DNA from 2 places in the Streptomyces sp. Tek67B01 genome. Region 2 is predicted to be linked to the other one. Evidence: riboswitches for the same ligand, from Rfam matches in the RefSeq annotation. Region 2 holds a riboswitch; the other holds the start of a gene.
The links. Region 2 has a riboswitch for S-adenosylmethionine ahead of ACV7NM_RS22990 (aminotransferase class V-fold PLP-dependent enzyme). Riboswitches for the same ligand answer to the same signal wherever they lie in the genome.
Positions count from the first base shown of each region.

Region 1: linked by a shared signal. The riboswitch ahead of thrC (threonine synthase) and the one ahead of ACV7NM_RS22990 (aminotransferase class V-fold PLP-dependent enzyme) in region 2 are both predicted to bind S-adenosylmethionine.

Region 1 is NZ_JBUYUY010000001.1:3,344,395-3,358,912, reverse strand. It holds gene nagA (N-acetylglucosamine-6-phosphate deacetylase) at 1-193, opposite strand, end outside; gene ACV7NM_RS15030 (ROK family protein) at 193-1,125, opposite strand; gene ACV7NM_RS15025 (extracellular solute-binding protein) at 1,335-2,645, shown strand; gene ACV7NM_RS15020 (DUF3263 domain-containing protein) at 2,744-2,980, shown strand; gene otsB (trehalose-phosphatase) at 3,014-3,865, shown strand; gene ACV7NM_RS15010 (alpha,alpha-trehalose-phosphate synthase (UDP-forming)) at 4,489-5,925, opposite strand; gene ACV7NM_RS15005 (glucosyl-3-phosphoglycerate synthase) at 6,017-6,967, opposite strand; SAM riboswitch class I at 7,176-7,334, shown strand; gene thrC (threonine synthase) at 7,352-8,626, shown strand; gene ACV7NM_RS14995 (MoaD/ThiS family protein) at 8,668-8,946, shown strand; gene ACV7NM_RS14990 (cold-shock protein) at 9,343-9,549, shown strand; gene groL (chaperonin GroEL) at 9,873-11,495, shown strand; gene ACV7NM_RS14980 (phosphoribosylanthranilate isomerase) at 11,725-12,351, shown strand; gene ACV7NM_RS14975 (LamG domain-containing protein) at 12,389-13,159, shown strand; gene ACV7NM_RS14970 (hypothetical protein) at 13,239-13,718, opposite strand; gene ACV7NM_RS14965 (nuclear transport factor 2 family protein) at 13,875-14,285, shown strand; gene ACV7NM_RS14960 (helix-turn-helix transcriptional regulator) at 14,305-14,518, opposite strand, start outside.
Region 2 is NZ_JBUYUY010000001.1:5,109,022-5,123,539, forward strand. It holds gene ctaC (aa3-type cytochrome oxidase subunit II) at 1-239, shown strand, start outside; gene ctaD (aa3-type cytochrome oxidase subunit I) at 236-1,972, shown strand; gene ACV7NM_RS22950 (cytochrome c oxidase subunit 4) at 1,969-2,367, shown strand; gene ACV7NM_RS22955 (L,D-transpeptidase) at 2,492-3,739, shown strand; gene ACV7NM_RS22960 (hypothetical protein) at 3,831-4,232, opposite strand; gene ctaE (aa3-type cytochrome oxidase subunit III) at 4,434-5,054, shown strand; gene qcrC (cytochrome bc1 complex diheme cytochrome c subunit) at 5,130-5,939, shown strand; gene qcrA (cytochrome bc1 complex Rieske iron-sulfur subunit) at 5,936-6,994, shown strand; gene qcrB (cytochrome bc1 complex cytochrome b subunit) at 6,991-8,622, shown strand; gene trpD (anthranilate phosphoribosyltransferase) at 8,788-9,852, shown strand; SAM riboswitch class IV at 10,042-10,158, shown strand; gene ACV7NM_RS22990 (aminotransferase class V-fold PLP-dependent enzyme) at 10,371-11,777, shown strand; gene ACV7NM_RS22995 (Lrp/AsnC family transcriptional regulator) at 12,190-12,471, opposite strand; gene ACV7NM_RS23000 (rhomboid family intramembrane serine protease) at 12,468-13,193, opposite strand; gene ACV7NM_RS23005 (hypothetical protein) at 13,343-13,582, shown strand; gene ACV7NM_RS23010 (NYN domain-containing protein) at 13,623-14,518, shown strand, end outside.

The DNA.
Region 1 (14,518 bases), 1.8 Mb from region 2:
CGCCGCCGTGGTTGTGCATGTCCACGAAGCCGGGGACGATCCAGTGCCCGGCGAGGTCGGTCACGGGGGTGTCCGGGGCGGCGCTGCCCGCGATCCGCTCGCCGTCGACGATGACGCGGCCGCCGGCCACGATCCCGGTGGGCAGCACCACCTTGGCACCTGACAGAACAGTGCTCTGTGTGCTTGCGGCCATCAGGCAGGTACCTCCGTGGCGAGTAGGTCCCAGGCGAGCAGCCCTGCGCCCAGGCATCCGGCGGTGTCCCCGAGGGCCGCCGGAACGATCTCGGGCAGCCGCTGGAACGTCACGCGCTCCTCGACGGCCGTCCGAAGAGGTGTGAACAAGGTTTCCCCCGCCTCGGCCAGGCCGCCACCGATGATCACCGTGCGCGGGTCCAGCAGGGTGATGGCGGTGACCAGGCCGTCGGCGAGGGCGTCGAGGGCGGCCAGCCACACCTCGCGGGCGCGGGCGTCACCGGATTCGACGGCCTTGGCGCAGTGCGCGGCGTCCGCGTCGGGGTCGCCGGAGGCGGCGGCCCAGGCGCGGCTGACGGCGGAGGCGGAGGCGAGGGTCTCCAGGCAGCCGTGCTGACCGCAGCCGCAAGCCGGGCCGCCCCGACGGACCACGATGTGACCGATCTCGCCCGCGTAGCCGTGGGCGCCCGCCTCGATGCGGCCGGCCAGGCCGATGGCGCCGGCGATGCCGGTGCCGAGCGGGACGAACAGGAACCGGTCGGCGCCCCTACCCGCGCCGATCCGGCCTTCGGCGAGGCCGCCCGTGCGCACGTCGTGCCCGAGGGCCACCGGGATGCCGCCGAGGCGGGCGCCGAGCAGCTCGCGCATCGGTACGTCGCGCCAGCCCAGGTTCGCCGCGTAGACGGCGGTCCCCTGCTCGGCGTCGACGATGCCGGGCACCGCGACGCCGGCGGCCGAGGCGGCCTCGCCGAGGTGCTCGCGGCCGTGCGCGAGGAGGTCGGCGGCGAAGCCGAGGATCGTCTCGACGACGGCCTCGGGGCCCCGCTCGCGACCGGTGGCGCGGCGCGCCTCGTGCAGCAGGGTGCCGTCCTCGGCGATGAGGGCGGCCTTCATCCCGGTGCCGCCCACATCGAGGGCGATGACGTGTTTCACGGGTTTCACAGAGGACAGTCTCGCGTGCTCGGGAGGCAAAGGTCTAGTCCATTGGGAGGAATGTTGAGCAGCCATACGAATCCGGGAGCCCGCTCCCACAACGGTCCGGACACGGTCCGGGCGAGCGGCGCGTTCCGGATGTGAAGCAGCCGGAAAGTGGTGTAGACCTTACGACGAATAGTAGGTACGACAAGGGGTGGATCAGAACTGTGAAGGGCCGTTACCTGAGCCTGGCCGCGACCGGGGCCGCGCTCTGTCTGACCGTCGTGACGCTGACGGGCTGCGGAGCCTTGGGCCTCACCGGGGACAACGACGTGACCCTGCGGGTCGTGGCGGCCGACTACGGCGACAATCCACAGAACTCCTCCGCCGCCTACTGGAAGGAGCTCGGGGACTCCTTCGAGAAGACCCACCCCGGGATCAACGTCGAGGTCAGCGTCTACTCCTGGACCGAGGTCGACGCCAAGGTCGCCGAGATGGTCAAGGCCCACAAGGCCCCCGACATCGCGCAGATCGGCGCCTACGCCGACTACGCGGAAGCCGGGAAGCTGTACTCCGCCGAGGAACTGCTCTCCGTGCAGACCGAGGCCGACTTCCTCGGGCCGCTCGCCGACGCCGGCAAGGTCAGGCACACCCAGTACGGCATGCCCTTCGTCGCCAGCACCCGGCTGCTCTTCTACAACGAGAAGCTGCTCACCGACGCCGGCGTCATACCCAAGGACGCCAAGGGCGGCTGGCAGCCCAAGAGCTGGGCGGACCTGGAAGCGGCCGCCAAGAAGCTCAAGGCCGCGGGCGTCCCGACCCCCCTCGCGCTGCCGCTGGGCCGCGAGGAGGCACAGGCCGAGTCGATGATGTGGATGCTGTCGGGCGGGGGCGGTTACACCGACAACGAGGACAGCTACGAGATCGACTCCCCCGAGAACGTCAAGACCTTCGAGTTCCTGCGCGACAAGATGGTCGGTCAGGGCCTGACCGGTCCCGTCGAGCCCGGCAAGCTCGACCGGCAGGCCGCCTTCGACGCCTTCGCGCGCGGCGAGGTCGGCATGCTCAACGGCCACCCGACCCTGCTCAAGCAGGCCGGCGGCAAGGGGATCAAGTTCGGGATGGTGCCCATGCCGACGGCCGACGGCACCGACCACCCCACGATGGGCGTCGCCGACTGGGTCATGGCGTTCAAGAACGGCCACAAGGCGCAGACGGGCAAGTTCCTCGACTACCTGTACGAGGCGAAGAACGTGACGGCCTTCACCAACAAGTACGACCTGCTGCCCGTCACCACCAGCGGCTACCGGGCCATGGAAGCCGCCGCGGCCGGCGGCGGGGGCTCGGCGTCGCAGCTCAAGACCTTCCTGACGGCGCTGCCGACCGCGCGGCTGTACCCGGTCGGCAAGAAGTCGTGGGCCGGGGTGAGCGAGGACGTCAAGCAGAACATCGGCAAGGTGGTCCAGCCGGGCGGGCAACCGGAGAAGGTGCTGGGCGGCATCGCCGACGCGGCGCGGAAGGCCGACGGCGACCGCTGAGGCGGCGGCGGCCGGGGCCGGGTGGGTCTGGGCGGGTCCGGCCGGGGGCGTTCGGGTCCGGCCGGGGGCGTGTCGGTGGACGGCGTTAATCTGGCCGTATGACGGACGACGGGCGATTGACGGCCGCCGAGGCCGCCGTGCTCGCGTACGAGGGACGCACCTGGTCGGGGCCCGGAGCCAAGGAACGGGCCATCCGGGAAGGGCTGGGGATGACCCCGGTCCGGTACTACCAGCTGCTCAACGCCCTGATGGACGATCCGCGGGCCCTGGAGCACGCCCCCGGCACGGTCAACCGGCTCCGCAGAATCCGCGCGGCACAGCGCGCCCGGCGATAGCAGTCGTACGAATGGACCGTTAGGGTCTTCCCCATGGGGAGCAATGCGCACGATATGCCGATGCCCGTGCCCGCCACCGCCGCCGGACGCGAGGGACTCGAAGCCCTCCTCCGCGCGCCGCGCCGATCCGTGGTGGCCCTCGACTTCGACGGCACCCTCGCCGACATAGTTCCCGACCCCGACCAGGCGCGCGCCCACGCGGACGCCGTGCCGGCGCTGTCCGCGCTCGCGCCGGAGGTGCTGTCCGTGGCGGTCGTCACCGGCCGGCCGGCCGGGGTCGCCGTCCGCCACGGGGGCTTCGCGGGGGTCCCGGGCCTGGAACACCTCGTGGTCCTCGGGCACTACGGGGCCGAGCGGTGGGACGCCGTCAGCGGGCTGGTCCACGCGCCCGCCGAGCATCCGGGGGTGGCGGCCGTACGGGCCGAGCTGCCCGGGTTCCTGGAATCCATCGGGGCGTGGCGCGGGACCTGGATCGAGGAGAAGGGCCGGGCACTGGCCGTCCACACCCGGCGCGCCGAGGACCCGGAGGCGGCGTTCGAAGCGCTGCGGGCGCCGCTGGCGGAGCTGGCGGCCCGACACGGACTGATGGTGGAGCCGGGGCGGGCGGTGCTGGAGCTGCGGCCGCCGGGTGTCGACAAGGGCGTCGCCCTGACGGAGTACCTGGAGGAGGTCGGCGCGGAGGCGGTGCTGTACGCGGGCGACGACCTGGGGGACCTGGCGGCGTACGCCGCCGTCGAGAAGCGGCGCGCGGAGGGATTGCCGGGGCTGCTGGTGTGCAGCTCGTCGGAGGTCCCTGAACTGGCGTCCCGCGCGGACCTGGTCCTCCCGGGACCGGCGGAGGTCGCGGCGTTCCTCGCGACCCTGGCGGCGGCCCTGCGGGGCTGACCTGCGGGGTACCGGTCCCTGCGGGGTGCCGGGGCCGGGGGTTCTGGGCTCCGCCCAGGCCCGCGCCTCAATCGCCGGCGAGGCTGCGTGTACCGCTGCGTGTACCCGGGGTCCGTGCCGCGTGCGCCGGCCGGAACCGGGGCCCTGGGCTCTGCCCAGACCCGCGCCTCAATCGCCGGCGGGGCTGGATTTGCCCGGTCGGCATCTCAGCCGTGAGCCGGGTTGGGGGTTCTGGGTTCCGCTCAGACCTGCGCCTCAATCGCCGGCGAGGCTGGGAGTGCCCGGGCCCGCGGCTCAAGCGCCGGCCAGGCCGGGAAGTCCCGGCCCTGCGGCTGAGGCGGCGGCTGGGTCGGGGCCGGCCTTGGGCTCCGTCCAGGTTCAGCCTCGTGCTCCGGTGGGGCCGGTATTTTCGGCCTCGCCGGCGTTTGAGGCGCGGGGGGCGGGGCGGAGCCCCGCAAGGCCCGGGCGGAGCCCGGGGGCGCTTGCGCGGTGGCGCCGCAGACGATCAAGCCGCGCACCGTCCCGCGCCCGGCCGTCCCCCCGGTCAGGGTCGCGCGCCGGTCCCGTCGGGCTCGCCCCGGTCAGGGCGCACGCCGGGCCGTGCGTCGGGCAGGGCGGCGGCGTTACGCGTCGCGGAGGGTCGACAGTTGGGCCGTGAACCAGGCCGTCGGTGGGAGGGCCGTCGCCGCCGACGCGAGGCGCTTCGTGCGTTCCGCGCGCTCCGCCTCCGGCATCGACAGCGCCGCGTGCAACGCGGCCGCCGTCTCCGACACGTCGTACGGGTTCACCGTCAGCGCGTCCGAGCGGAGCTCCTCGTACGCCCCCGCCCCCGTCGACAGGACCAGCGCGCACCCCGCCTCCGACACCACCGGGATCTCCTTGGCCACCAGGTTCATCCCGTCCCGCACCGGGTTCACCAGGGCCACGTCCGCCATCCGGTACGCCGCCAGCGAGCGCGCGAAGTCGTCCTCCACCGACACCAGCACCGGCTGCCAGTCCGCCGTCCCCAGCTCCGCGTTGATCTCCGCCGCCAGGTCCCGCACCGCCGCCGTGTACTCCCGGTACACCGCCAGGTCCTGCCGCGAGGGGTACGCCGACGCCATGTGCACCACCCGCTCGCGCCACTCCGGGTGCGTCGTCAGCAGCTCCCGGTACGCCAGCAGGCCGCGCAGGATGTTCTTGGACAGCTCCGTCCGGTCCACCCGGACGATCGACTTGCGGTCCCCGACCTCTGCCCGCAGCCCCGCCAGCTTGTCGTCGACCTCCGGCCGGTGGGCCAGCGCCCGCAGGTCGTCCCCGTCCACGCCCAGCGGGAACGCCCGTACCTCGGTCGTGCGCCGCGCCCACCCCGACTCCCGGCGGTGCTCCACGGTCCCCTCCCGGACCTCCTCCGCGCTGCCCTCCGCGCCGTCGAACGGCATCGCCGACAAGAACGCCCGCGCCCATTCCCCGGTGTGGAAGCCCAGCAGGTCCGCCCCGAGCATCCCCCACGTCAGCTCCTCCACCACGTACCGCGGCAGCATCCGCAGGACGTCTGGCGAGGCCCACGGGGTGTGCGTGAAGTGCGCGATGCGCAGGTCGGGCCGCAGGACGCGCAGCATGCCCGGCACCAGCGCCAGCTGGTAGTCCTGCACGAGCACCGCCGCGCCCTGGTCGGCCTCCGCCGCCAGCGCGTCCGCGAAGGCACGGTTGTACAGGACGTACGCGTCCCAGCGCCGCCGGAACTCCGCGTCGAAGACCGGCTCGCGCGGGATGTCGTACAGGTGGTGGTGGGTGAACCAGAGGACCGAGTTCGCGATGCCGTTGTACGCGGCGTCGTACACGGCGGGATCGATGTCCAGCATCCGGACGCCGGGTTCGGAAACCCCCCGCCGCACCGCTTCCCGGTCGCCCTCCGACAGCGCCGCGCAGATCCACACCGCGTCCGGCTGCTCCGCGAGCGCGGCGGAGAGACCGGAGACGAGACCGCCTCCGCCGCGCCGGGCGCTGAGGGTGCCGTCGGGGGCGTGGGCGTACGAGAGGGGGCCGCGGTTCGCGGCGACGAGTACCTGGGAAGCCATGCCGCGAACCTAACCCCGCCGCACGCGCCTCAAACCCGCCGCCGCGTCACGCCACACCGCATCACGCCACGCCACGCCGCATCACGCCGCATCACGCCACGCGGCGGACCGCGTACTCCCGGATCTCCAGCATCGGCGGCCTTTCCTCGGTGTCCACGGCGTGCGTCCGCGGTACGAAGCCGTCCGGGCCCCGCTCGAACTGGGTCAGCGCGGGCCGGGTGAGATGCCCGCGCGAGAGCCGCAACTGCGCCGTGCGGTAGATCGCCGCGGCCATCCGGCCGAGCGCCTGACCGTCCTGGTGGCGGTGCAGCCGTACGCCCACGTCGACCTGCGCCAGCCCGTCCAGCCCGACCGTGTGCAGCGCGTCCACCAGCAGCCCCAGCTCCACGCCGTAGCCGACGGGGAAGGGGAGACGTTCCAGCAGGGAGCGCCGTACGGCGTACTCGCCGCCCAGCGGCTGGACGAATCCGGCCAGCCGCGGCCAGTGCAGGTTGAGCAGGGGCCGGGCCACCAGTTCCGTGACGCGGCCGCCCTGCCCCGGCGCGTCGCCGAGCGGCCGGTCGTACATCGCCTTGACGAACTGCACGTCCGGCTCGGTCAGCAGCGGGCCGAGGATGCCGGAGACGAAGGTGGAGGAGAAGTCCCGCAGGTCGGCGTCCACGAAGCAGACGATGTCGCCGGTGGTCGCGAGCAGCGAGCGCCACAGCACCTCGCCCTTGCCGGGCACCGCCGGGAGCCGCGGCAGGATCTCGTCGCGGTGCACGACCCGCGCACCGGCCTTCGCGGCGACCTCCGCCGTACGGTCGCTCGACCCGGAGTCGACCACGACCAGCTCGTCCACCAGGGGGGTCGGCAATCCTTCGATCAGGTCGCGCCGGATCACCTCGACGATCGCCCCGACCGTGGCCTCCTCGTCGAGCGCGGGCAGCACCACGCTGACCGTGGCTCCCGACGCGCGCTTGCGGTCGAGCAGCTGGGCGAGCGGTCGGTCGGCGGCGGACCAGGACCGGTCGGCCAGCCAGCGCTCCACCTCTTCCAGCACTTCGGACACTCCAGGGGATCGGTGACGGGGCGGACGGATCGGGCGGTGGTTTTCGGGCGAAATATGATCCATCTCGCCGTTCGGACGGCTGTCTCAACCACCCGGCCCTTCGGTTACAGTCTTGAACAACGCGAAGGACCACGGCATGCCGGGGTCCTCGTGCACAAATGCCCGGGTGCGCCACAGAGCGCGCGGCCCGGTGCCATACCGCTCATCCAGAGGGGCAGAGGGACACGGCCCGTTGAAGCCCCGGCAACCCTCCAGTCGGTTCTCGCGATCGCGCACCACGGCGACGTCAGCGAGGTCCCCGGCTAGGGAAGGTGCCAATTCCGTCTCATGGCGAAGTGCGCCATGGGGAAGATGAGGAGAAAGGGCCTCGCCATCATGGCTGCACAGACTGTCGCCACCTCTGTCGATCTCGGACCTGCCACCGGCCTTTCGTGTCGTGAGTGCGGTACCCGCTTCGAGCTCGGCCCGATCTTCGCCTGCGTCGAGTGTTTCGGACCGCTGGAAGTCGCCTACGACCTGCCCACCGGTGATCCGGAGGCGCTGCGCGCCGCGATCGAGGCCGGACCCGACAACATCTGGCGCTACGCCCCGCTGCTGCCCGTCCCCGCGGACGTGGCGTCCAAGCCGAACCTGAACCCGGGCTTCACCAAGCTCGTGGACGCGGCCAACCTGGCCAAGGAGCTCGGCGTCACCGGCAAGCTCTACGTCAAGGACGACTCCGGCAACCCGACGCACTCCTTCAAGGACCGCGTCGTGGCCATCGCCGTCGAGGCCGCCCGTGCCTTCGGCTACACCACGCTCTCCTGCTCCTCCACGGGCAACCTGGCCGGCGCCGTCGGCGCCGCGGCAGCCCGCGCCGGCTTCCGGTCCTGCGTGTTCATCCCGCACGACCTGGAACAGGGCAAGGTCGTCATGGCCGGTGTCTACGGCGGCGACCTCGTCGGCATCGAGGGCAACTACGACGACGTCAACCGCTTCTGCTCCGAGCTCATCGGAGACCCGCTGGGCGAGGGCTGGGGCTTCGTCAACGTCAACCTGCGCCCGTACTACGGCGAGGGCTCCAAGACGCTGGCCTACGAGATCTGCGAGCAGCTCGGCTGGCGGTTGCCCGACCAGATCGTGATCCCGATCGCGTCCGGTTCACAGCTGACGAAGATCGACAAGGGTCTGCAGGAGCTGATCAAGCTCGGCCTGGTCGAGGACAAGCCGTACAAGATCTTCGGTGCGCAGGCAGAGGGTTGCTCGCCCGTGTCGACCGCCTTCAAGGCCGGTCACGACGTGGTGCGCCCGCAGAAGCCGAACACCATCGCCAAGTCCCTGGCGATCGGCAACCCGGCGGACGGCCCGTACGTCCTGGACATCGCCCGCCGCACCGGCGGTTACGTCGAGGACGTCAACGACGAGCAGGTCGTGGAAGCCATCAAGATCCTCGCGCGGGCGGAGGGCATCTTCGCCGAGACCGCGGGCGGTGTGACCGTCGGCGTGACGAAGAAGCTCATCGAGAACGGGCAGCTCGACCCCTCGCTGACCACGGTCGTCCTCAACACCGGTGACGGCCTCAAGACCCTGGAGGCGGTGGCCGCCGACAGCGGCCAGACCGCCACCATCCGCCCCAGCCTGGACGCGTTCCGCGCCGCCGGCCTGGCCTGAGGTCCGACCCACCCCCCTGTTCCCGGAAAGGCAGTAGCGCCATGAGCGTCAACGTCCGCATCCCCACCATCCTGCGCACCTACACCGGTGGCCAGGCCGAGGTGCCCGCCGAGGGCGCGACCCTTTCCCAGGTCATCGAGTCCCTGGAGAAGAACCACCCGGGCATCGCGGCCCGCGTCCTGGACGACCAGGGCAAGCTGCGCCGCTTCGTGAACGTCTACGTCAACGACGACGACGTGCGCTTCGAGGGCGGCCTGGAGGCGGCGACGCCGGACGGCGCCGGGGTCTCGATCATCCCCGCCGTGGCGGGCGGCTGCTGACACCGGGGTCACCGACACCACATCCCTGAATTGCCCCCTCCGCTAAAAGCGGAGGGGGCAATTCTGGTTGATTGGGCGCGGTAGAGTTGGGGAAGTCCCCTCCGCTGTTCTTGCCCGCCGCATATGAGCGGGCCACCGGATGGTTGACATTGAGTCAACATGCGAGCCTGGTATGGGCCTTTGGTGCCTGATGTCGGGCCCGAGTTGCCCGGGAGTATGCGTAAATTTCGCTTGATATCCCTATTCCTTCTTGTCCGGAATTCTCGTCGGAATGACCTGTTGCAGACAGCACCGGTGCGGATACATTCAGCCGCGGTCGAGGCGTTCCGGCGCAAGTTCTGACCCGGGTCCGCGAAGTGCGGTCCTGCGCAAGGGCCAGTAATAGGGGAGTTAGGCATGGCTCAGGGCACCGTCAAGTGGTTCAACGCGGAGAAGGGCTACGGCTTCATCGCGGTCGACGGTGGTGCGGATGTGTTCGTCCACTACAGCGCCATCCAGATGGACGGGTACCGCACCCTTGAAGAGGGTCAGCGGGTCGAGTTCGAGATCTCGCAGGGCCAGAAGGGTCCTCAGGCGGACATGGTCAAGCTCGCACTCGGCTGACCCGGCGCGATCGACCACCGACGCAACAGGTCTCAGGACCACACACGCACGAGGGGCCCACATCCCGGACACGGGATGTGGGCCCCTCGTGCGTCCCGGCCGGGGACTTCGCCCGGCGTTGCCCGAAGCCGCTTGCACTCGACGGGGTCGAGTGCTAATCATTGGCGTTAGCACTCTCCAGTCGAGAGTGCTACTGAAACGAGGACCGGGTCGGTGAGGCCCGAGGGTCCGGCGGGAAGGAACCGCCGGGCTCGCAGGCCGTCCGTCGCGGGCGCGGGCGCGGTCCAGGAGCAATCCACCCCAGTCCTGGAGGACCACTTCAGATGGCCAAGATCATTTCGTTCAACGAGGAGGCCCGGCGCGGTCTCGAGCGTGGCATGAACCAGCTCGCCGACGCCGTCAAGGTCACCCTTGGCCCCAAGGGTCGCAACGTCGTCCTTGAGAAGAAGTGGGGCGCCCCCACGATCACCAACGATGGTGTCTCCATCGCCAAGGAGATCGAGCTCGAGGACCCGTACGAGAAGATCGGCGCCGAGCTGGTCAAGGAAGTCGCCAAGAAGACGGACGACGTCGCGGGCGACGGTACGACCACCGCAACCGTGCTGGCCCAGGCGCTGGTCCGCGAGGGCCTGCGCAACGTGGCCGCCGGCGCCAACCCGATGGCCCTCAAGCGTGGTATCGAGAAGGCCGTCGAGGCCGTCTCCGCCGCCCTGCTCGCGCAGGCCAAGGATGTCGAGACCAAGGAGCAGATCGCTTCGACGGCCTCCATCTCCGCCGCCGACACCCAGATCGGCGAGCTCATCGCCGAGGCCATGGACAAGGTCGGCAAGGAAGGCGTCATCACCGTCGAGGAGTCGCAGACCTTCGGTCTGGAGCTCGAGCTCACCGAGGGCATGCGCTTCGACAAGGGCTACATCTCGGCGTACTTCGCCACCGACATGGAGCGTATGGAGGCGTCGCTCGACGACCCGTACATCCTGATCGTCAACTCCAAGATCGGCTCGGTCAAGGACCTGCTGCCGCTCCTGGAGAAGGTCATGCAGTCCGGCAAGCCGCTGCTGATCATCGCCGAGGACGTCGAGGGCGAGGCCCTGTCGACCCTGGTCGTCAACAAGATCCGCGGCACCTTCAAGTCCGTCGCCGTCAAGGCCCCGGGCTTCGGCGACCGCCGCAAGGCCATGCTCGGTGACATCGCCATCCTCACGGGCGGCACCGTCATCTCCGAGGAGGTCGGCCTCAAGCTGGAGAACGCCGGTCTCGACCTGCTCGGCCGCGCCCGCAAGGTCGTCATCACCAAGGACGAGACGACCATCGTCGACGGCTCCGGTGACAGCGACCAGGTCCAGGGTCGCGTCAACCAGATCCGCGCCGAGATCGAGAACTCCGACTCGGACTACGACCGCGAGAAGCTCCAGGAGCGCCTCGCGAAGCTGGCCGGCGGCGTGGCCGTCATCAAGGCCGGCGCCGCGACCGAGGTCGAGCTCAAGGAGCGCAAGCACCGCATCGAGGACGCCGTTCGCAACGCGAAGGCGGCCGTCGAAGAGGGCATCGTCGCCGGTGGTGGCGTGGCCCTGCTCCAGGCCTCCTCGGTCTTCGAGAAGCTGGAGCTCACCGGTGACGAGGCGACCGGCGCCAACGCCGTGAAGCTCGCGCTGGAGGCCCCGCTCAAGCAGATCGCCGTCAACGGTGGTCTCGAGGGTGGCGTCGTCGTCGAGAAGGTGCGCAACCTCCCGATCGGTCACGGCCTGAACGCCGCGACCGGCGAGTACGTCGACATGATCGCCGAGGGCATCATCGACCCGGCGAAGGTCACGCGCTCCGCGCTGCAGAACGCCGCGTCGATCGCCGCGCTGTTCCTGACCACCGAGGCCGTCATCGCCGACAAGCCCGAGAAGGCCGGCGCCGGCGCGCCGGGCGGCATGCCGGGCGGCGACATGGACTTCTGATCGGCCCCGGCTGATCGGTAATCCGCTTCACGCACCACGTTCCGAGGGCGGCACCCCCACTGGGGGTGCCGCCCTCGGGCGTTCGCGCCCGGCCAGGTCCGCCGCCCGGCCAGGTCCGCCGCCCGGCCAGGTCCCCGCCCGGCCGGTCGCCGGGGCGGCGGCCGTAAGGGTGTGCCCGGCACTCGGAACGGGACCGCGGGCCGGGCGGCGGTCTGGTTGACTCGGAGGCATGAGCGAGAGCAGCGCACCCTTCGTCAAGATCTGCGGGTTGAAGACCGCGCACGACGTCGACGTGGCCGTCGAGGCCGGGGCCGACGCCATCGGGTTCGTGTTCGCCCCGGGCAGTCCGCGGACCGTCGACGCCGCGACGGCGCGGGAGCTGGCCGCGCGAGTCCCGGCGGGGGTGCTCACCGTCGGGGTGTTCCGCGGGCAGTCCGTGGAGGAGGTCGGGCGGCTGACGCGGGAGAGCGGGGTGCGCTCCGTACAGCTCCACGGCGACGAGGGCCCCGAGTACTACGAGGCCCTGCGCGCCGAAGGCCGTACCCTCATCCGCGCCACGGCCACCGCCGTCACGGAGGCCGGGGAGTACGGAGAGGACCTGCTGCTGATCGACGCCCCCGACCCCGGCTCCGGCAAGCCGTGGAACTGGGGCTCCGCCGAGTTCACCGCCCCCCGGGGCCGCTGGCTGCTGGCCGGGGGGCTCGACCCCGCCAACGTGCGCGCGGCGCTGCGGGCGACCGGCGCTTGGGGCGTGGACGTCTCCAGCGGCGTGGAGCGGGAGCGCGGGGTGAAGTCACCGGAGCTCATCCGCGCGTTCCTGGCGGCGGCGCGCGACACCCGCGACGGTGATAGCTGAACGCAACCGTTCGACTACCCAGGGCGATGAATCCGGCATGGCTGCTTCCGCTGCCGGGCAGACACCCTGTATGGACACGGACCTGCTCGGCTGGCTTGGACGCCTGACGTCCCGCCTCGCCCCGGGGGGCGGTGGCGGAGCGGCGGTACCCGCCCCCCGCCGCGCCCCCGTCTTCACCGCCGATTTCGCCTCCCCCACCCAATGGGTCGCCGGCCGTTCATGGGCCTATCCCGACGGCGGCCCCGTCAACCCGGGCGACAACAAGCTCGACCACCTGGTGGACGACCCCGCCTACAGCCGTGGCGGGGTCTTCCGCGCCACGCGCCGCCCGGACGGCAACTGGGACACCGGCCTGCTCACCACCGAGGGCAGCGACGAGGGCTTCATGGTCCGCACCGGCGACCTGCTGGAGGCGCGGGTGCGGCTCCCGGTGGAGGAAGGCGCCTGGCCCGCGATCTGGACCTGGCGGGACGGCGGCCAAGAGATCGACGTCTTCGAGTACCACCCCGACAACCCCGACCTGCTGGAACTCTCCAACCACGTCCGCGAGGCGCACCGCTACCACCGCGACCCCTCGGTTCGGCCCGGTGCCTGGGTGGACCTGAAGGTGGAGTTCGGGCGGAACTCGGTCGTCTGGTGGGTCAACGGGGCCCGCGTCTTCTCGGACCGCCGGGGCGTGGGGCGGGGCTGGCACGCGTACCTCATCGTCAACCTGTCGGTGTGCGCGGGCAATTACCACCCGGCTCCCGAGCCGGAGGTGACGGAGATGTCCTACGAGGTCTCCGAACTGCGCGTCTACCGCGGCTAGCCCTCCCGGTCACTTCCCCCGGCCAACCCCCACCGGCGGCCCGGCCGGTGGGGCGCGGTCCGGCGGCCGGTTCCGCGGGTCAGGGGGTGGTGCGGGGGAGAGCGTTCACCAGGGTGGCGCCGCGTTGGGCGTCGTCGACGCTGATCGCGAAGTCCCGGCCGCGGGAGCGGATCACGAGGCACGGGCCCCCTCGTACCATCACCGTCGTCCCGAGCCGGCTGACGCGGTAGCCCCAGCCGCCGACCTGTGAGGGGCGGCGTTCCTCCACGCGCGCCGGGACCTCGATCTCCTCGGGGGACCAGCGCCGCACGGGCCGCCCGACCGGCCCGTAGGCCACTTCCAGCGCCGTGCCGGTGACCCGCACGGTCACGGAGGCGAACACCAGGAGCAGGAGGGAAGAGAAGAACAGCACCACGGCCGGCGCCCACATCGCGCCCCCCGGCCCGACGATCCCGGCGACGGCGAGCCCGACCGCGATGAGGGCGAGGAGGGCGGCCGTCGCCTGCATCCACCGGTTCGAGGCGTGTGAGCTCCAAAGGACCCGTTCGGCGTGTGCCATGGCGCCTCCAAGATCGATCGCGGAGCCGTCTCCCACGTCTCCCGCCGCTGCGGCCTCCCCTCCAGTCTCCCCCGAAGGGCGCCGGTGGGGCCGGTGGGGCCGGGAACAGCGGCGTACGGTGGAAAGGTGAGGCGGGAGAACCCCGGGAGGCCGACGATGGGCGACGAACGGGACGCGTTCTTGGAGTGGACGCGGACGCGTCTGCGGGACGCCGAGATCGCCCTCCACAACGGTGACGCCGGTCCGCGCTTCGCGATCTGGTCCCGGCGCGAGCCGGTCTCGGTGATGGGCGCCTGGGAATCGGTCGTCGGGTACGAGGAGCTCGGCGCGCTCTTCCACAAGCTGGCGCGGACGTTCTCGGACTGCACCTCGTACGAGCACGAGATCATCGCGGTCGATGTCGTCGGGGACACGGCCTACACGGTCGGCTACGAGCGCACGCACGCGTCGGTCAACGGCGAGCCCCGGCGGTACGTCCTGCGCGCGACCCAGGTCTACCGCCGCGAGGACGGCGAGTGGAAGGTCGCCCACCGCCACGCGGACACGTTGGAGACCGACCGGGCCTGAGACCGTCACCCGAGACCCGTCACCTGAGCCCCGTCGGTCGCGGCGGGGCGGCCGAGAGGGAAGCCAGAGCGGCGGGCGGGACCGCGCCCGCCGCGGCCGAGCCGCGCAACAGCCCGGTCAGGTCGTGGGACCCGGCCCGCTCGGTGGTGGCTGCCGCCGTGGTGATGCGGTCCAACCGGAACCCCCGGCCGGCCCGTCGCGTGCGGCACCACGCGATGAGGTACCAGCGGCCG
Region 2 (14,518 bases):
TCCCCGGTCACACCAACGTCTTCGAGGTCACCCCGGATCAGTTCGGCACCTACAGGGGCAAGTGCGCCGAGCTCTGCGGCGTCGACCACTCCCGGATGCTCTTCAACGTGAAGATCGTCTCGCCCGCCGAATACCAGGCGCACCTCAAGGAGCTGGCCAAGAAGGGGCAGACCGGCTTCCTCCTGGCCGGCATCAACCAGACGGACTCGGCCCGGAACGCGGAGACGAACAAACTGTGAGCATCCTCAACGAACCTCAGGGTGCCGCCGCAGCCGACTCGTACGAGAACGAGCTGCCGGTACGGCGCAAGCAGCCGGGCAACGTGGTCGTGAAGTGGATGACCACGACCGACCACAAGACCATCGGTACGATGTACCTGGTCACGTCGTTCGTGTTCTTCCTGATCGGCGGCGTGCTGGCGCTCTTCATGCGCGCCGAGCTGGCCCGTCCGGGCTCGCAGATCATGTCGAACGAGCAGTTCAACCAGGCGTTCACCATGCATGGCACGATCATGCTGCTGATGTTCGCCACCCCGCTGTTCGCGGGCTTCGCGAACTGGATCATGCCGCTGCAGATCGGCGCGCCCGACGTGGCGTTCCCGCGGCTGAACATGTTCGCGTACTGGCTGTACCTCTTCGGCTCGACCATCGCGGTGGCCGGCTTCGTCACGCCGAACGGCGCTGCCGACTTCGGTTGGTTCGCCTACTCCCCGCTGTCGGACGCGGTCCGCTCGCCGGGCATCGGCGCCGACATGTGGATCATGGGTCTGGCCTTCTCGGGCTTCGGCACCATCCTCGGCTCGGTCAACTTCATCACCACGATCATCTGCATGCGCGCCCCGGGCATGACGATGTTCCGCATGCCGATCTTCACCTGGAACGTGCTGCTGACCGGTGTTCTGGTCCTGCTCGCCTTCCCGGTGCTGGCCGCCGCGCTCTTCGCGCTGGAGGCCGACCGGAAGTTCGGTGCGCACGTGTTCGACGCCTCGAACGGCGGAGCCTTGTTGTGGCAACACCTCTTCTGGTTCTTCGGCCATCCAGAGGTGTACATCATCGCGCTACCGTTCTTCGGCATCGTCTCCGAGATCATCCCGGTCTTCAGCCGTAAGCCGATGTTCGGCTACATCGGTCTGATCGCCGCGACGATCGCGATCGCCGGTCTCTCGGTGACCGTGTGGGCGCACCACATGTACGTCACCGGTGGCGTGCTGCTGCCGTTCTTCTCCTTCATGACCTTCCTGATCGCGGTTCCGACCGGTGTGAAGTTCTTCAACTGGATCGGCACCATGTGGAAGGGCTCGCTGTCCTTCGAGACCCCGATGCTCTGGACGATCGGCTTCCTGGTCACCTTCACCTTCGGTGGTCTGACCGGCGTCATCCTGGCCTCGCCCCCGATGGACTTCCACGTCTCAGACTCGTACTTCGTCGTCGCGCACTTCCACTACGTCGTCTTCGGCACCGTGGTCTTCGCGATGTTCGCCGGCTTCCACTTCTGGTGGCCGAAGTTCACGGGCAAGATGCTGGACGAGCGCCTTGGCAAGATCACCTTCTGGACGCTGTTCATCGGCTTCCACGGCACCTTCCTGGTGCAGCACTGGCTCGGTGCCGAGGGCATGCCGCGTCGTTACGCGGACTACCTCGCGGCCGACGGCTTCACCACGCTGAACACGATCTCCACGATCAGCTCGTTCCTGCTCGGCCTGTCGATGCTGCCCTTCATGTACAACGTCTGGAAGACGGCGAAGTACGGCAAGAGGGTCGAGGTCGACGACCCGTGGGGCTACGGCCGTTCGCTGGAGTGGGCGACCTCCTGCCCGCCGCCGCGGCACAACTTCCTCACCCTGCCGCGGATCCGCTCCGAGTCCCCGGCGTTCGACCTGCACCACCCGGAGATCGCGGCCCTCGACCACCTCGAGGACCACACCGCCGGTGCCACCAAGGCCCTCACCGGCGACAAGGAGGCCGGCAAGTGAAGATCCAGGGCAAGCTGTTCCTCTGGCTCTCCTTCTTCATCCTGATCATGGCCGTCGTGTACGGCGTGTGGTCGAAGGAGCCCGTAGGCACCACCGCGCTCTTCCTGGCCTTCGGCCTGAGCGTCATGATCGGCTACTACCTGGCCTTCACGGCCAAGCGCGTGGACGAGATGGCCCAGGACAACCTGGAGGCCGACGTCGCCGACGAGGCGGGCGAGCTGGGGTTCTTCTCCCCGCACAGCTGGCAGCCGCTCTCGCTGGGCATCGGCGGCGCGCTCGCGTTCATGGGCGTCATCTTCGGCTGGTGGCTCATGTACTTCTCGGCCCCGATCATCGTGATCGGCCTGTGGGGCTGGGTGTACGAGTACTACCGCGGTGAGAACCAGAACCAGTAGCGGCACCCCGTAGGACCCGAAGCACGACACCAGGGGCCCGGACACCTCCAACGGAGGAGTCCGGGCCCCTCGTTTGCAGTCACCCCGCGCGCCGTAATTGTCATACCTTCTTAGCGTTGGCTCCATGAAGCACTCACCGCGTCTTTGGACGGTACTCAGCTGCTCCCTGCTGGTCGCGTCCCTCGGGGCCGGCGCCACCGCGTGCGGGGGGTCCGATGACAACCCGCTGTCCGCCCGCCCGTACGACGCGGGCGACCACATCGCTTTCAACCAGGCCTCCGGCGGGCGCCCCGTCGACCCCGGCAAGCCCCTGGAGGTGACCTCCAAGGGCTCCGGGAACCGGATCACCGACGTGACCGTCGTGGACACCCACGGCCGCCGCCTGGCGGGCGAACTCTCCGCCAAGGGAGACCGGTGGCACAGCACCGCCCCGATGGCCGCGGGCGTGCGCTACACGGCCACCGTGAGCACCGAGAACGAGCGGGGCGCCCCGGGGCAGCGCACGCTGACGTTCGACACCACCCCGGCCAAGAAGGTCCTCCAGGTGGAATTCGGCCCGGACGCGGGCAAGTACGGTGTCGGACAGCCCCTCACGGCCGAACTGAGCGAGCCGGTCCACGACAAGGCGGCCCGCGCTCTCGTGGAGCGCGGCCTGGTCGTGGACGCGCCGTCGGGCGTCGAGGGCACCTGGCACTGGGTGGACGACAAGAAGCTGCACTACCGCCCCAAGGACTACTGGCCCGCCCACTCCACCGTCTCCGTTCGGAGCAATCTGGAGGGGGTCAAGGTCACCGACGACCTCTACGGGACCGCCAGCAAGCCGCTGAAGCTGGAGATCGGGGACCGCGTCGAGGTCACCACCGACGCCGCGTCCCACTACCTCACGTTCAAGCGCGACGGAGAAGTGATCAACACCATTCCGGTGACCACCGGAAAGCCCGGCTTCTCCACCCGCAACGGCATCAAGGTGGTCCTGGGCAAGCAGTACTACGTCCAGATGCGCGGCGACACGGTCGGCATCGGCGGCAGCGAGTACTACAACCTGCCCGTCTACTACGCGACGCGCGTCACCTGGAGTGGTGAATACGTCCACGCCGCGCCGTGGTCCGTCGGCTCCCAGGGCTACGAGAACGTCAGCCACGGCTGTACGGGCATGAGCACCGCCAACGCCGCCTGGTTCTACGAGAACATCAGCGAGGGCGACATCGTCAAGGTGATCAACAGCATCGGCGAGGACATGGACACCTTCGGCAACGGCTACGGCGACTGGAACATGGACTGGAAGGACTGGCGCGAGGGCAGCGCGCTCGTCGGCGGCACCCAGGAAGGCCGCAGCGCGGTCGACCAGGCCCGACTGCGCCCGCAGGTCTGAACCGCCCCGGCAGGTACGCCCGGCGGCCCCGAACCGGCCCCCGTGAGCCCAGAGGCTCCCGAGGGGCCGGTTCCGCTTGAGCGGCGCCCGGTTACGCGTCCAGGGACAGTCGGGCGCGCAGCAGACGCGCCAGGGCCTCCGGGAACCCCACAGGGTCAACCGGAAGGGTGACGGCCGCGTCCGCGCGGCTCCAGGTGGCCAACCAGGCGTCCTGAGGGCGCCCCATGAGCAGCAGCACCGGGGGACACCGGAAGATCTCGTCCTTGATCTGCCGGCACACGCCCATGCCGCCCGCCGGAACGGCCTCGCCGTCCAACACGCACGCGTCCACACCGCCTTCGTCCAGCGCCTTGAGGACCGCCGGCAGCGTCGCGCACTCCAGGAACTCCACCGGCGGCAGGTCCGCGGCCGGCCTGCGTCCGGAGGCCAACCGCACCTGCTCCCGGGTGCCCGCGTCGTCGCTGTAGACCAGAACTCGCGCAGTCGCCCGCATTTCGTTCCTCCACGTGTGCCCGTGAATCACGTTGATGTTGCGCGGGATGCTACTCCGTCCGACCCGTTGTCAACATCGGTTCGCGCACCCTCGCGGGCACCCGCCGGTAAGCCGATCTGATGGGCCGTTCGGGCCTTGCACACCCCTCTGACACTCCGAACGGCACCCCCCGGGGTGAGGGCGGGATAAGCGACCGACATAATGTCGGTCGTGGCGACAGCAACGACAGTAGATACCGGGCACGCGCACCCGACGGTCAACCGGCCGAACCTCGTCAGCGTCGGAACCATCATCTGGTTGAGTTCCGAGCTGATGTTCTTCGCGGCCCTCTTCGCGATGTACTTCACCCTGCGATCCGTGACGGGCGCCGAGTACTGGACAGAGCAGGCTTCGGCCTTGAATCTGCCCTTCTCGGCGACGAACACCACGATCCTGGTGCTCTCCTCCCTCACCTGCCAGCTCGGCGTATTCGCCGCCGAGCGCGGTGACGTGAAGAAGCTCAGGACGTGGTTCATCATCACGTTCGTCATGGGTGCGATCTTCATTGGCGGCCAGGTGTTCGAGTACACCGATCTGGTCAAGGAGGAGGGGCTCTCCCTCAAGTCCGGACCGTACGGATCGGTGTTCTACCTGACCACCGGCTTCCACGGTCTGCACGTGACGGGCGGTCTCATCGCCTTCCTGCTGGTCCTCGGCCGGACGTACGCGGCCAAGAGGTTCACCCACGAACAGGCCACGTCGGCCATCGTCGTGTCCTACTACTGGCACTTCGTCGATGTCGTCTGGATCGGCCTCTTCGCCACGATCTACCTGATCAAGTAGCGAACACGTCACCGGGCATGCCCGGCAATCCATCCAGAAACACCGACGCAGAAGATCCTGACACCGGGGTAATCCGTGAAAAAGCTCTCCGCACGACGACGCCATCCGCTGGCGGCGGTCGTCGTTCTACTCCTCGCGCTGGCGGCCACTGGGGGGCTTTACGCCGCCTTCGCCCCCGCGGGCAAGGCGCAGGCCGATGAAACCGCCCAGTCCCTCGCCATCGAGGAGGGCAAGAAGCTCTACGCCGTGGGCTGCGCAAGCTGCCACGGAACCGGCGGACAGGGTTCCACTGACGGCCCCAGCCTGGTAGGCGTCGGCTCCGCGGCCGTCGACTTCCAGGTGAGCACGGGCCGCATGCCCGCCCAGCAGCCCGGCGCGCAGATCCCGGCGAAGCCTCCGGTCTACACGCAGGCCCAGATCGACCAGCTGGCCGCGTACATCTCCTCCCTGGGAGCCGGCCCGTCCGTGCCCACCCAGAAGCAGGTCGACCCGGCGGGTGCCGACATCGCGAAGGGTGGCGAACTGTTCCGCAACAACTGCGCGCAGTGCCACAACTTCACCGGCGAGGGCGGCGCCCTGACGCACGGCAAGTACGCCCCCAACCTGGCGGACGTCTCGCCGAAGCACATCTACGAGGCCATGCTCACCGGCCCGCAGAACATGCCCTCCTTCCCCGACAGCACGATGCCGGAGAAGCAGAAGAAGGACATCATCGCGTACCTCCAGAACGTGAACGGCGACAAGTCGGTCAGCCCTGGCGGCCTGAAGCTCGGTGGCCTCGGCCCCGTCTCCGAGGGTCTGTTCGGCTGGATCTTCGCTCTGGGTGCGCTGATCGCTGTCGCCGTCTGGGTCGCGGCCCACACCGCTAAGGCCAAGAAGTCATGAGTAGCCAAGACATTCCCGAAGAGAAGCACCTGCCGAGCGAGCAGGGCGACGCCCACCACGGTGGCGTGGCAGTCGCGGACGATCCGTTCGCCGACCCGGGCATGCCGGTCCACAGGCCGCGCATCCAGGACATCGACGAGCGGGCCGCCAAGCGGTCCGAGCGCGTGGTCGCGATGCTGTTCACGCTGTCGATGCTGGCCACGATCGGCTTCATCGCCGCGTACGTGACCATCCCCGTCGACAAGTACGTCTACATCTTCCCCATCGGGAAGGTGAGCGGCCTGAACTTCGCCCTCGGCCTGACCCTGGGCACGGCCCTCTTCTGCATCGGCGCGGGCGCGGTCCACTGGGCCCGCACCCTGATGTCCGACGTGGAGGTCGCCGACGAGCGCCACGCCATCGCGGCGCCGCCGGAGGTCAAGGCCAAGGTCCTCCAGGACTTCGCCGACGGTGCGAGCGAGTCGGCCATCGGCCGCCGTCCGCTGATCCGCAACACCATGCTGGGCGCCCTGGCCATGCTGCCGCTCTCCGCCCTCGTGATCATGCGCGACCTGGGCCCGCTGCCCGAGGAGAAGCTGCGCAAGACCCTGTGGGCCAAGGGCAAGCTGCTCATCAACCAGAACACGATGGAGCCGCTGCGTCCCGAGGACGTGGTCGTCGGTTCGCTGACCTTCGCCATGCCGGAAGGCCTGGAGGAGACCCAGCACGACTTCCAGAACCAGATCGCCAAGGCCGCCCTGATGATCGTCCGGCTCCAGCCGCAGGACATCAAGGACAAGCAGGAGCTGGCGTGGTCCCACGACGGCATCGTGGCCTTCTCCAAGATCTGCACCCACGTCGGCTGCCCGATCAGCCTGTACGAGCAGCAGACGCACCACGTGCTGTGCCCGTGCCACCAGTCCACCTTCGACCTCTCCGACGGCGCCCGAGTCATCTTCGGCCCCGCTGGTCACGCGCTTCCGCAGCTGCGGATCGGCGTCAATGACGAAGGCTTCCTCGAAGCGCGCGGCGACTTCGAAGAGCCCGTCGGTCCTGCATTCTGGGAGCGCGGATGAGCACTGCCACCACCACCGACAGTCAGCGCAAGGCGCCCGCCGGCGAGCGGGTAGCGGACTGGGCCGACGGCCGCCTGGGCATCTACAGCCTGGCCAAGTCGAACATGCGCAAGATCTTCCCGGACCACTGGTCCTTCATGCTCGGTGAGATCTGCCTCTACAGCTTCATCATCATCATCCTCACGGGTGTGTACCTGACGCTGTTCTTCCACCCGAGCATGAACGAGGTCGTCTACCACGGCCCGTACGTGCCGATGCAGGGCGTCCAGATGTCCGAGGCCTTCGCCTCGACGCTGGACATCAGCTTCGACGTCCGCGGCGGTCTGCTCATCCGGCAGATCCACCACTGGTCGGCGCTCATCTTCGTCGCGGCCATGGTCGTGCACATGATGCGCGTGTTCTTCACCGGCGCGTTCCGCAAGCCGCGTGAGGTCAACTGGCTCTTCGGCTTCCTGCTGCTGGTCCTCGGCATGTTCACCGGTTTCACCGGTTACTCCCTGCCAGACGACCTCCTCTCGGGCACCGGTGTCCGCTTCATGGAGGGCGCGATCCTGTCCGTGCCGATCGTCGGCACGTACCTGTCGTTCTTCCTCTTCGGCGGCGAGTTCCCCGGCGGCGACTTCGTCGCGCGGTTCTACTCGATCCACATCCTGCTGCTGCCCGGCATCATGATGGGCCTGCTGGTGGCCCACCTGATCCTGGTCTTCTACCACAAGCACACCCAGTACGCGGGCCCCGGCAAGACGAACAACAACGTCGTCGGCATGCCGCTGCTGCCGGTCTACATGGCCAAGGCCGGAGGCTTCTTCTTCCTGGTCTTCGGTGTCATCGCGGCCATCGCGGCGCTCGCCTCGATCAACCCGATCTGGGCGATCGGCCCGTACCGCCCGGACCACGTGTCCACCGGCGCGCAGCCCGACTGGTACATGGGTATGCCGGAAGGCCTGATCCGTGCCATGCCGGGCTGGGAGATCAACCTGTGGGGCCACACGCTCGTCCTGGGCGTGTTCATCCCGCTGCTGCTCTTCCCGCTGGTGCTGGGCGCGATCGCCGTGTGGCCGTTCATCGAGTCCTGGGTCACCGGGGACAAGCGGGAGCACCACCTGCTGGACCGCCCGCGCAACGTCCCGACCCGTACGGCCTTCGGTGTCGCCTGGATCGCGGAGTACATCGTCCTGCTGATCGGCGGTGGAAACGACATGTTCGCGCAGTACTTCCACCTCTCGATCAACAACATCACGTGGTTCGTCCGGATCGGCTTCTTCGTCGTCCCGGTCCTGGCCTTCATCGCCACCAAGCGCATCTGCCTCGGCCTCCAGCGCCGGGACCACGACAAGGTGCTGCACGGTCGCGAGACCGGCATCATCAAGCGGCTGCCGCACGGTGAGTTCGTCGAGGTCCACGAGCCGCTGCCGCAGGCGAAGCTGCACACGCTCACCTCGCACGAGCAGTACCGGCCGATCGAACTCGGCCCGACGGTCGACGAGAACGGCGTGGAGCGCAAGCCGAAGGCCACGGAGAAGCTCCGCGCGAAGCTCAGCAAGGGCTTCTACGCGGAGAACAACCAGATTCCGAAGCCCACGGCGGAGGAGTACAAGGAGATCCAGAGCGGCCACGGCCACCACTGATCCCGATTGACCGCTTGAGGGATTGATTCAGGTCAATCCTGGTGTCGCCACGGCGAGAGCCCCGTCCAGGGTCTGGACGGGGCTCTTTGCCGTCCGCCCAGGCTGGATAGGCTGGGCTCCTCACCCCATTCGACGTGGAACTTTCCCGAGCAGCAGGAGCGGACCATGAACGTTGTGACCCCGGCAGGCGGCGACAGCGTGGCGGTCCGCGGTTGGCCCGGCGTACTCGACGCCCTGCTGACCGGCCGGGACCTGAGCACCGACGACACGGCATGGGCCATGGACCGGATCATGCGCGGGGAAGCCACCGACGCCCAGATCGCCGGCTTCGCCGTCGCGCTGCGGGCCAAGGGGGAGACGGTCGCCGAGATCAACGGCCTGGTGCGGGCCATGTACGCGCACGCCAACCTGATCGAGGTCCCGGGCCGGACGGTGGACATCGTCGGCACCGGCGGCGACGGGGCCAAAACGGTGAACATCTCGACCATGTCCGCGATCGTGGTGGCCGGTACCGGCGCCAAGGTCGTCAAGCACGGCAACCGGGCCGCCTCCTCCGCGAGCGGGGCCTCCGACGTCCTGGAGAAGCTCGGCGTCAACCTCGACCTGACCCCGGCACGGGTGGTGGAGGTCGCGGAGCAGGCCGGCGTCACCTTCTGCTTCGCGGTGAAGTTCCACCCCGCGCTGCGGCACGTCGCCGCAGCCCGCAAGGAGCTGGGCATCCGGACCACCTTCAACTTCCTGGGCCCCCTCACCAACCCGGCCCGGGTCAGGGCCCAGGCGACCGGCGTGGCCGACGCCCGCGTGGCACCCATCGTGGCGGGCGTGCTCGCCGAACGTGGCTCCTCGGCCCTGGTCTTCCGCGGCGACGACGGCATGGACGAGCTGACGACGACGGCCACGTCCCGGGTGTGGTGGGTGCGCGACGGCGCGGTGAAGGAGCAGCCCTTCGACCCGCGTGACGTCGGGATCGACCTCGTGGACGTCTCCGCGCTGCGGGGCGAGGACGCCTCGTACAACGCGGACGTGGCGCGTCGGCTGCTGGCGGGCGAGACCGGTCCGGTACGGGACGCGGTGCTGCTGAACTCGGCGGCCGCCCTCGTGGCGCTCGACCCGGGCACCGGCTCCCTGGAGGAGCAGATCGGGGCGGGAATCGCCCGCGCGGCCGAGGCCATCGACTCGGGTGCGGCCCGGGCGGCCCTGGAGCGCTGGGTGGCGGCGAGCAACGCGTAGGCACCGGCCGGGCGGCGGACGGGGCCCATCCCGCCACGGGTTCGGCGGCCGGAGGCCGGCGCAGCCGTTCGAGGCCCGGGAGGCCCGCTGCGGCCGAGCGGTGCGAGAACGGCGTGAAAGAGGTGACCCCGGTCCAGCATGCGGACCGGGGTCTTGCGCGTGAGGGATCTTGTGGCAGGATGCTGACCAGGTCACGAGTGACAGCGTTTTGGCCCCGGCTCGCTGTCCGGCAACCCTCCTTCCGTGGCGGGGTGCCCCGGGTGATGACCAGGCCGTAGGCAGTGAGGTCTACGGCAAGCGCGGATCCCTCGACACCAGGGATCCTGGTCCTCGAGGAGCGTTTTCCGTGAGCAAGCGAATGCGATAGGGCGTCTCCGCCCCTTCTTCACCCTCGGAACAGGGTCGCTTCCGCGTACCCGGACCCCGAGGCATCCCCGTACCCCGGACGGCCGCCGAGCCGTACCCGCGTACGGGCAGAACCCGAAGCCATTCAGCCCTGCCTGCCGGGAGATACCGCCATGTCCGCATCCCTGAACGCCACCGCCGAGCACGCCCGCGTGGAACACGCCGACGACCTGGTTTCCGCCGACGCCGTGTGTGCCGAGCCGCTGGCCGTACTCGGCCGGGACGTCACCGTCCCGCTCGTCACCGGCGGGGAGGTCACCTACGCGGCCCTGGACTACGCGGCCAGCGCGCCGGCGCTCCAGCGGGTCTGGGACGACGTGGCCGCGTACGCCCCGTACTACGGCAGCGTTCACCGCGGCGCGGGGTACCTCTCGCAGCTCTCCACCGACCTGTTCGAGCAGAGCCGGGTCACTGTCGGGGAGTTCCTGGACTGCCGCCCCTGCGACCAGGTGATCTTCACCCGGTCCACGACCGACTCGCTCAACCTGCTCGCCGCCGTGCTCCCCGCCGGCTGCCAGGTCTTCGTCTTCGAGACCGAACACCACGCCTCGCTGCTGCCGTGGGGCGACGCTCAGGTCACCTACCTCGACGCGCCGCGCACGCCGGACGAGGCCGTCGCCACCCTGGAGCGGGCGCTGGCCGCGCGGGACCCCCACGGTCCGGCGCTGGTGTGCGTCACCGGCGCGTCCAACGTCACCGGTGAGCTGTGGCCGGTGCGGGAACTGGCCGCGGCGGCGCACGCCCACGGCGCGCGGATCGTCCTGGACGCCGCCCAGCTGGCGCCGCACCACCCCGTGTCGGTGCGGGAGCTGGACGTGGACTGGGTCGCCTTCTCCGGGCACAAGCTGTACGCGCCGTTCGGATCGGGCGTGCTGGCGGGGCGGGCCGACTGGCTCCAGGAGGCGGAGCCCTACCTGGCCGGCGGCGGGGCCTCGCGCAAGGTCGCCCGGCGCGAGGACGGCGGCGTGGACGTCGAGTGGCACACCACGGCCGCCCGCCACGAGGCCGGCTCCCCGAACGTCATCGGCGTCTATTCCATCGCCTCCGCCTGCCGGGCGCTGACGGAGGCGGGCTTCGAGGGTCTGGTCGCCCGGGAGCGGCAGCTGATCGCGAAGGTCCGCGAGGGCCTGGCGGGGGTCCCGGAGGTCCGGGTGCTGTCCCTGTTCGGCGACGACGCCCCGCGGGTCGGCGTCATCTCGTTCGTGGTGGACGGCTGGAACAGCTCCCACTTCGCCGCCGCGCTGTCGGCCGAGTACGGGATCGGCGTCCGCGACGGCCTGTTCTGCGCCCACCCGCTGGTGCGGACGCTGCTGGGCAGCGAGCCGCAGGCCCAGGGCGAGTGCGGAGCGCCGGAGGTGGCGCCGGGGGAGAGGTCGCTCAACGCGATCCGCGTCAGCTTCGGCGCGGGCACCCCGGACGAACACGTGGACCGCTTCGTCCGCGCGGTACGGGAACTGGTCGCGGACGGGGCGAAGTGGAGCTACCGCACGGAAGAGGGCCGCTGCGTGCCGGTGTCCTGACGCGCCCTCGCACCGCACCGTTTCCTGACGCGCCCTCGCACCGTTCGGCCTTGGCGGCCCTCCCGGGCTTCGTGCCGCTGCGCCGGACTCCGTCCGTCGCCGCTGGGTCCGTCCGTCGACGCCGCGCGGCGGTCGGCAAACCGCTTGCCCCGCGCTCCCACGGCTCCGGGGCCGTGACACTTACGCGGTGATCCGCGCTGCGGAGTGCGATCCGTTGGGCGGCTATGGGGAGGCGACCGCGGCCTCGGCGGCCAGCTGCGCGGGTACGTCTTCCGGCCGGCGAAGGGCGGGTGGCCCGGCCGGGGGAGAGCCGGCCTGAGCTGTGAGGCGGGACCGGAGGCCGGCGGGGGCGGTCCGGCGCCGAGGCGCGGGGGCCGGGGCGGAAGCCCCGCCCGGCAGAACCCCGGCGGGACTACGCGTCGAGGCCGATGGCGAAGGCCGCTTCCAGGTCGTGCTGGGAGTACGTGCGGAACGCCACGTGGGTGTCCGTCGCCTCCACGCCCGGGATCTTGCTGATGCGGCCCGGGATGATGTCCGCCAGGTTCTCGTGGCGGGCGACGCGGACCAGCGCGATGAGGTCGTAGGTGCCGGTGACGGAGTAGACCTCGCTGACGCTGTCCAGCTGCGCGATGGACTCGGCGATCTCGGGGATGCGGTCCACGCTGGTCTTGATGAGCACGATCGCGGTGATCACGGTTGGCTGTCTCCCTCGCTGGCCGTCGCTGGTCGCCTCACTCTAGTCGTACGCCGATAGCGCACCCAGGCGTAGGCGAACCCGACGGAGAACCCCACCACGTGGGCCAGGTAGGCCACCCCCGGTCCGCTCGCCGCCCGGTGCGCCGCCAGCCACTGCAGGACGAACCAGAACATCAGCACGATCCACGCGGGGAACCGCAGCGGCAGGAAGAAGAGGAACGGGAACAGGCTCGTCACCCGGGCCCGCGGGAACAGGCACAGGAACGCTCCCAGCACCGCCGAGATCGCCCCCGACGCGCCGACCAGCGTCTGGTCGGAGGAGGCGTTGGCCGCCGCGTACGCCGCCAGCGCCAGGTAGCCCGTGGCGACGTAGAAGACGAGGAACGCCGGGCGGCCCATCCGCTCCTCCGCCATCGCGCCGAACACGTACAGGAACAGCATGTTGCCGAGCAGGTGCAGCCAGCTCCCGTGTACGAACAGGGCCGTCAGCGGTGTCAGCAGGGCCCCGGCCGTCCCCCCGAACAGCTCGTCCGGGACCACGCCCCAGCGCCGGAAGTACGCGGTCCCCGTCTCCAACAACAGGTCACCCGTCCCGTAGACCGGGTTCAGCCCCGAGGCGGGGCCGAGGACGAACACCACACAGCAGCCCGCGATCAGCGCGCGGGTGACCACCGGGCCCCGCACGGCCTCCCCGAGGGCAGCCTGCCACCTTACGATCATGAGACAGAGCATGACGCAGCAGAGCCCCCGTCCGGGCGGTGCCAGGCCGTAGGGTTACGTGCTGCGGTCCGCGGAAAAGGCCGTCACACGCCCCGACGGCTGCGGCGGGCGGCTTTAATTGAAAGAGCTACGAAGGAGAGAGCGGCCTGATGACGGTTCCCCTGCCGACCGACACCACCCGGTGGCGCTGCACCCTGTGCGGCAACCTCACGCGCTTCGACGTCACCCGTTCGTCGAAGGTCGTCGAGTACGTCCACCTGGACCTCGCCGGGGAGCCCACGGTCGAGGAGCGCGAGGTGGTCAATGAGACCATCGAGTCGGTCCGCTGCCGCTGGTGCAACGCGGTGGACCAGATCGAGCTCGTGGACAGGCCGGGCGCGGACTCCTGACGGGAGCCGGGCCCACAGTAGATCACGGTAGGGGTGACGGATTGTGGAGCCAGCAAGCGGCGCTGAGCCGGCCGACGCGGCCGGCGACGCCGCGGAGGTGCTCGACCGCCCGCTGCCGGAAGGCGTCCGGCGCCGGGTCATCGCGCTCGTCTCGGACGCCTTCGGCGGTCTGACGGTCGCGGACCTGCCCGCGCAGCTGCGCCAGTACGCCCGGTTCACCCCGACCCGACGGGCCAAGTTCGCCGGGAACGCGATGGCCGCGGCCGTGGAGACGGACCCCGTGTTCCGCGGGCGCGTCGCCGAGAAGCTCCGTGACGCCCAGACGGAACTGGCCGGGGCGCTGGAGTGCGGTGCCCCGCCCGCCGCGGCCGACCCGCAGGACGTGGCGGCCGCCGCGTACATCCTGCGGCCCTCCGGCTGGGTCAAGCTGGTGGCCGCCGCCGGCGAGGAGGTCCAACGCGCCGATGCCGAGCGGGTCGGTGACGAGACCCGGCGCGAGCTGGAACGTCTGCGCGAGGAACTGGCCCACGCGCGCGCGTCGCAACGCTCGGGTGGCGAGCAGGTGCGGGCCGAGCTCGACGCGGTCCGCAAGGAAGCGGAATCGCTTCAGCGCAAGCTGCGCAGCGCCCAGAGCGACGTCAAGCGGGGCGAGGCGGCCCTGCGCAAGCTGACCGCGGAGGTCGACGGCATCCGCGGCGACGCCGCCGCCCGGGTCGCCGCCGCCGAGAGCGAGAGCCGCCGGCTCAAGTCCCGGCTGGCGGAGGTGGAGTCGGCGCTGGAAACCTCGCGCCGGGCCACCCGGGAGGGACGCAGCATCGAGGACATGAGGCTGCGGCTGCTGCTGGACACCGTCTTGGACGCGGCCGCCGGGCTGCGCCGGGAGTTGGCGCTGCCGCCGGTCTCCACGCGGCCGGCGGACACGGTGGACGCGGTGGA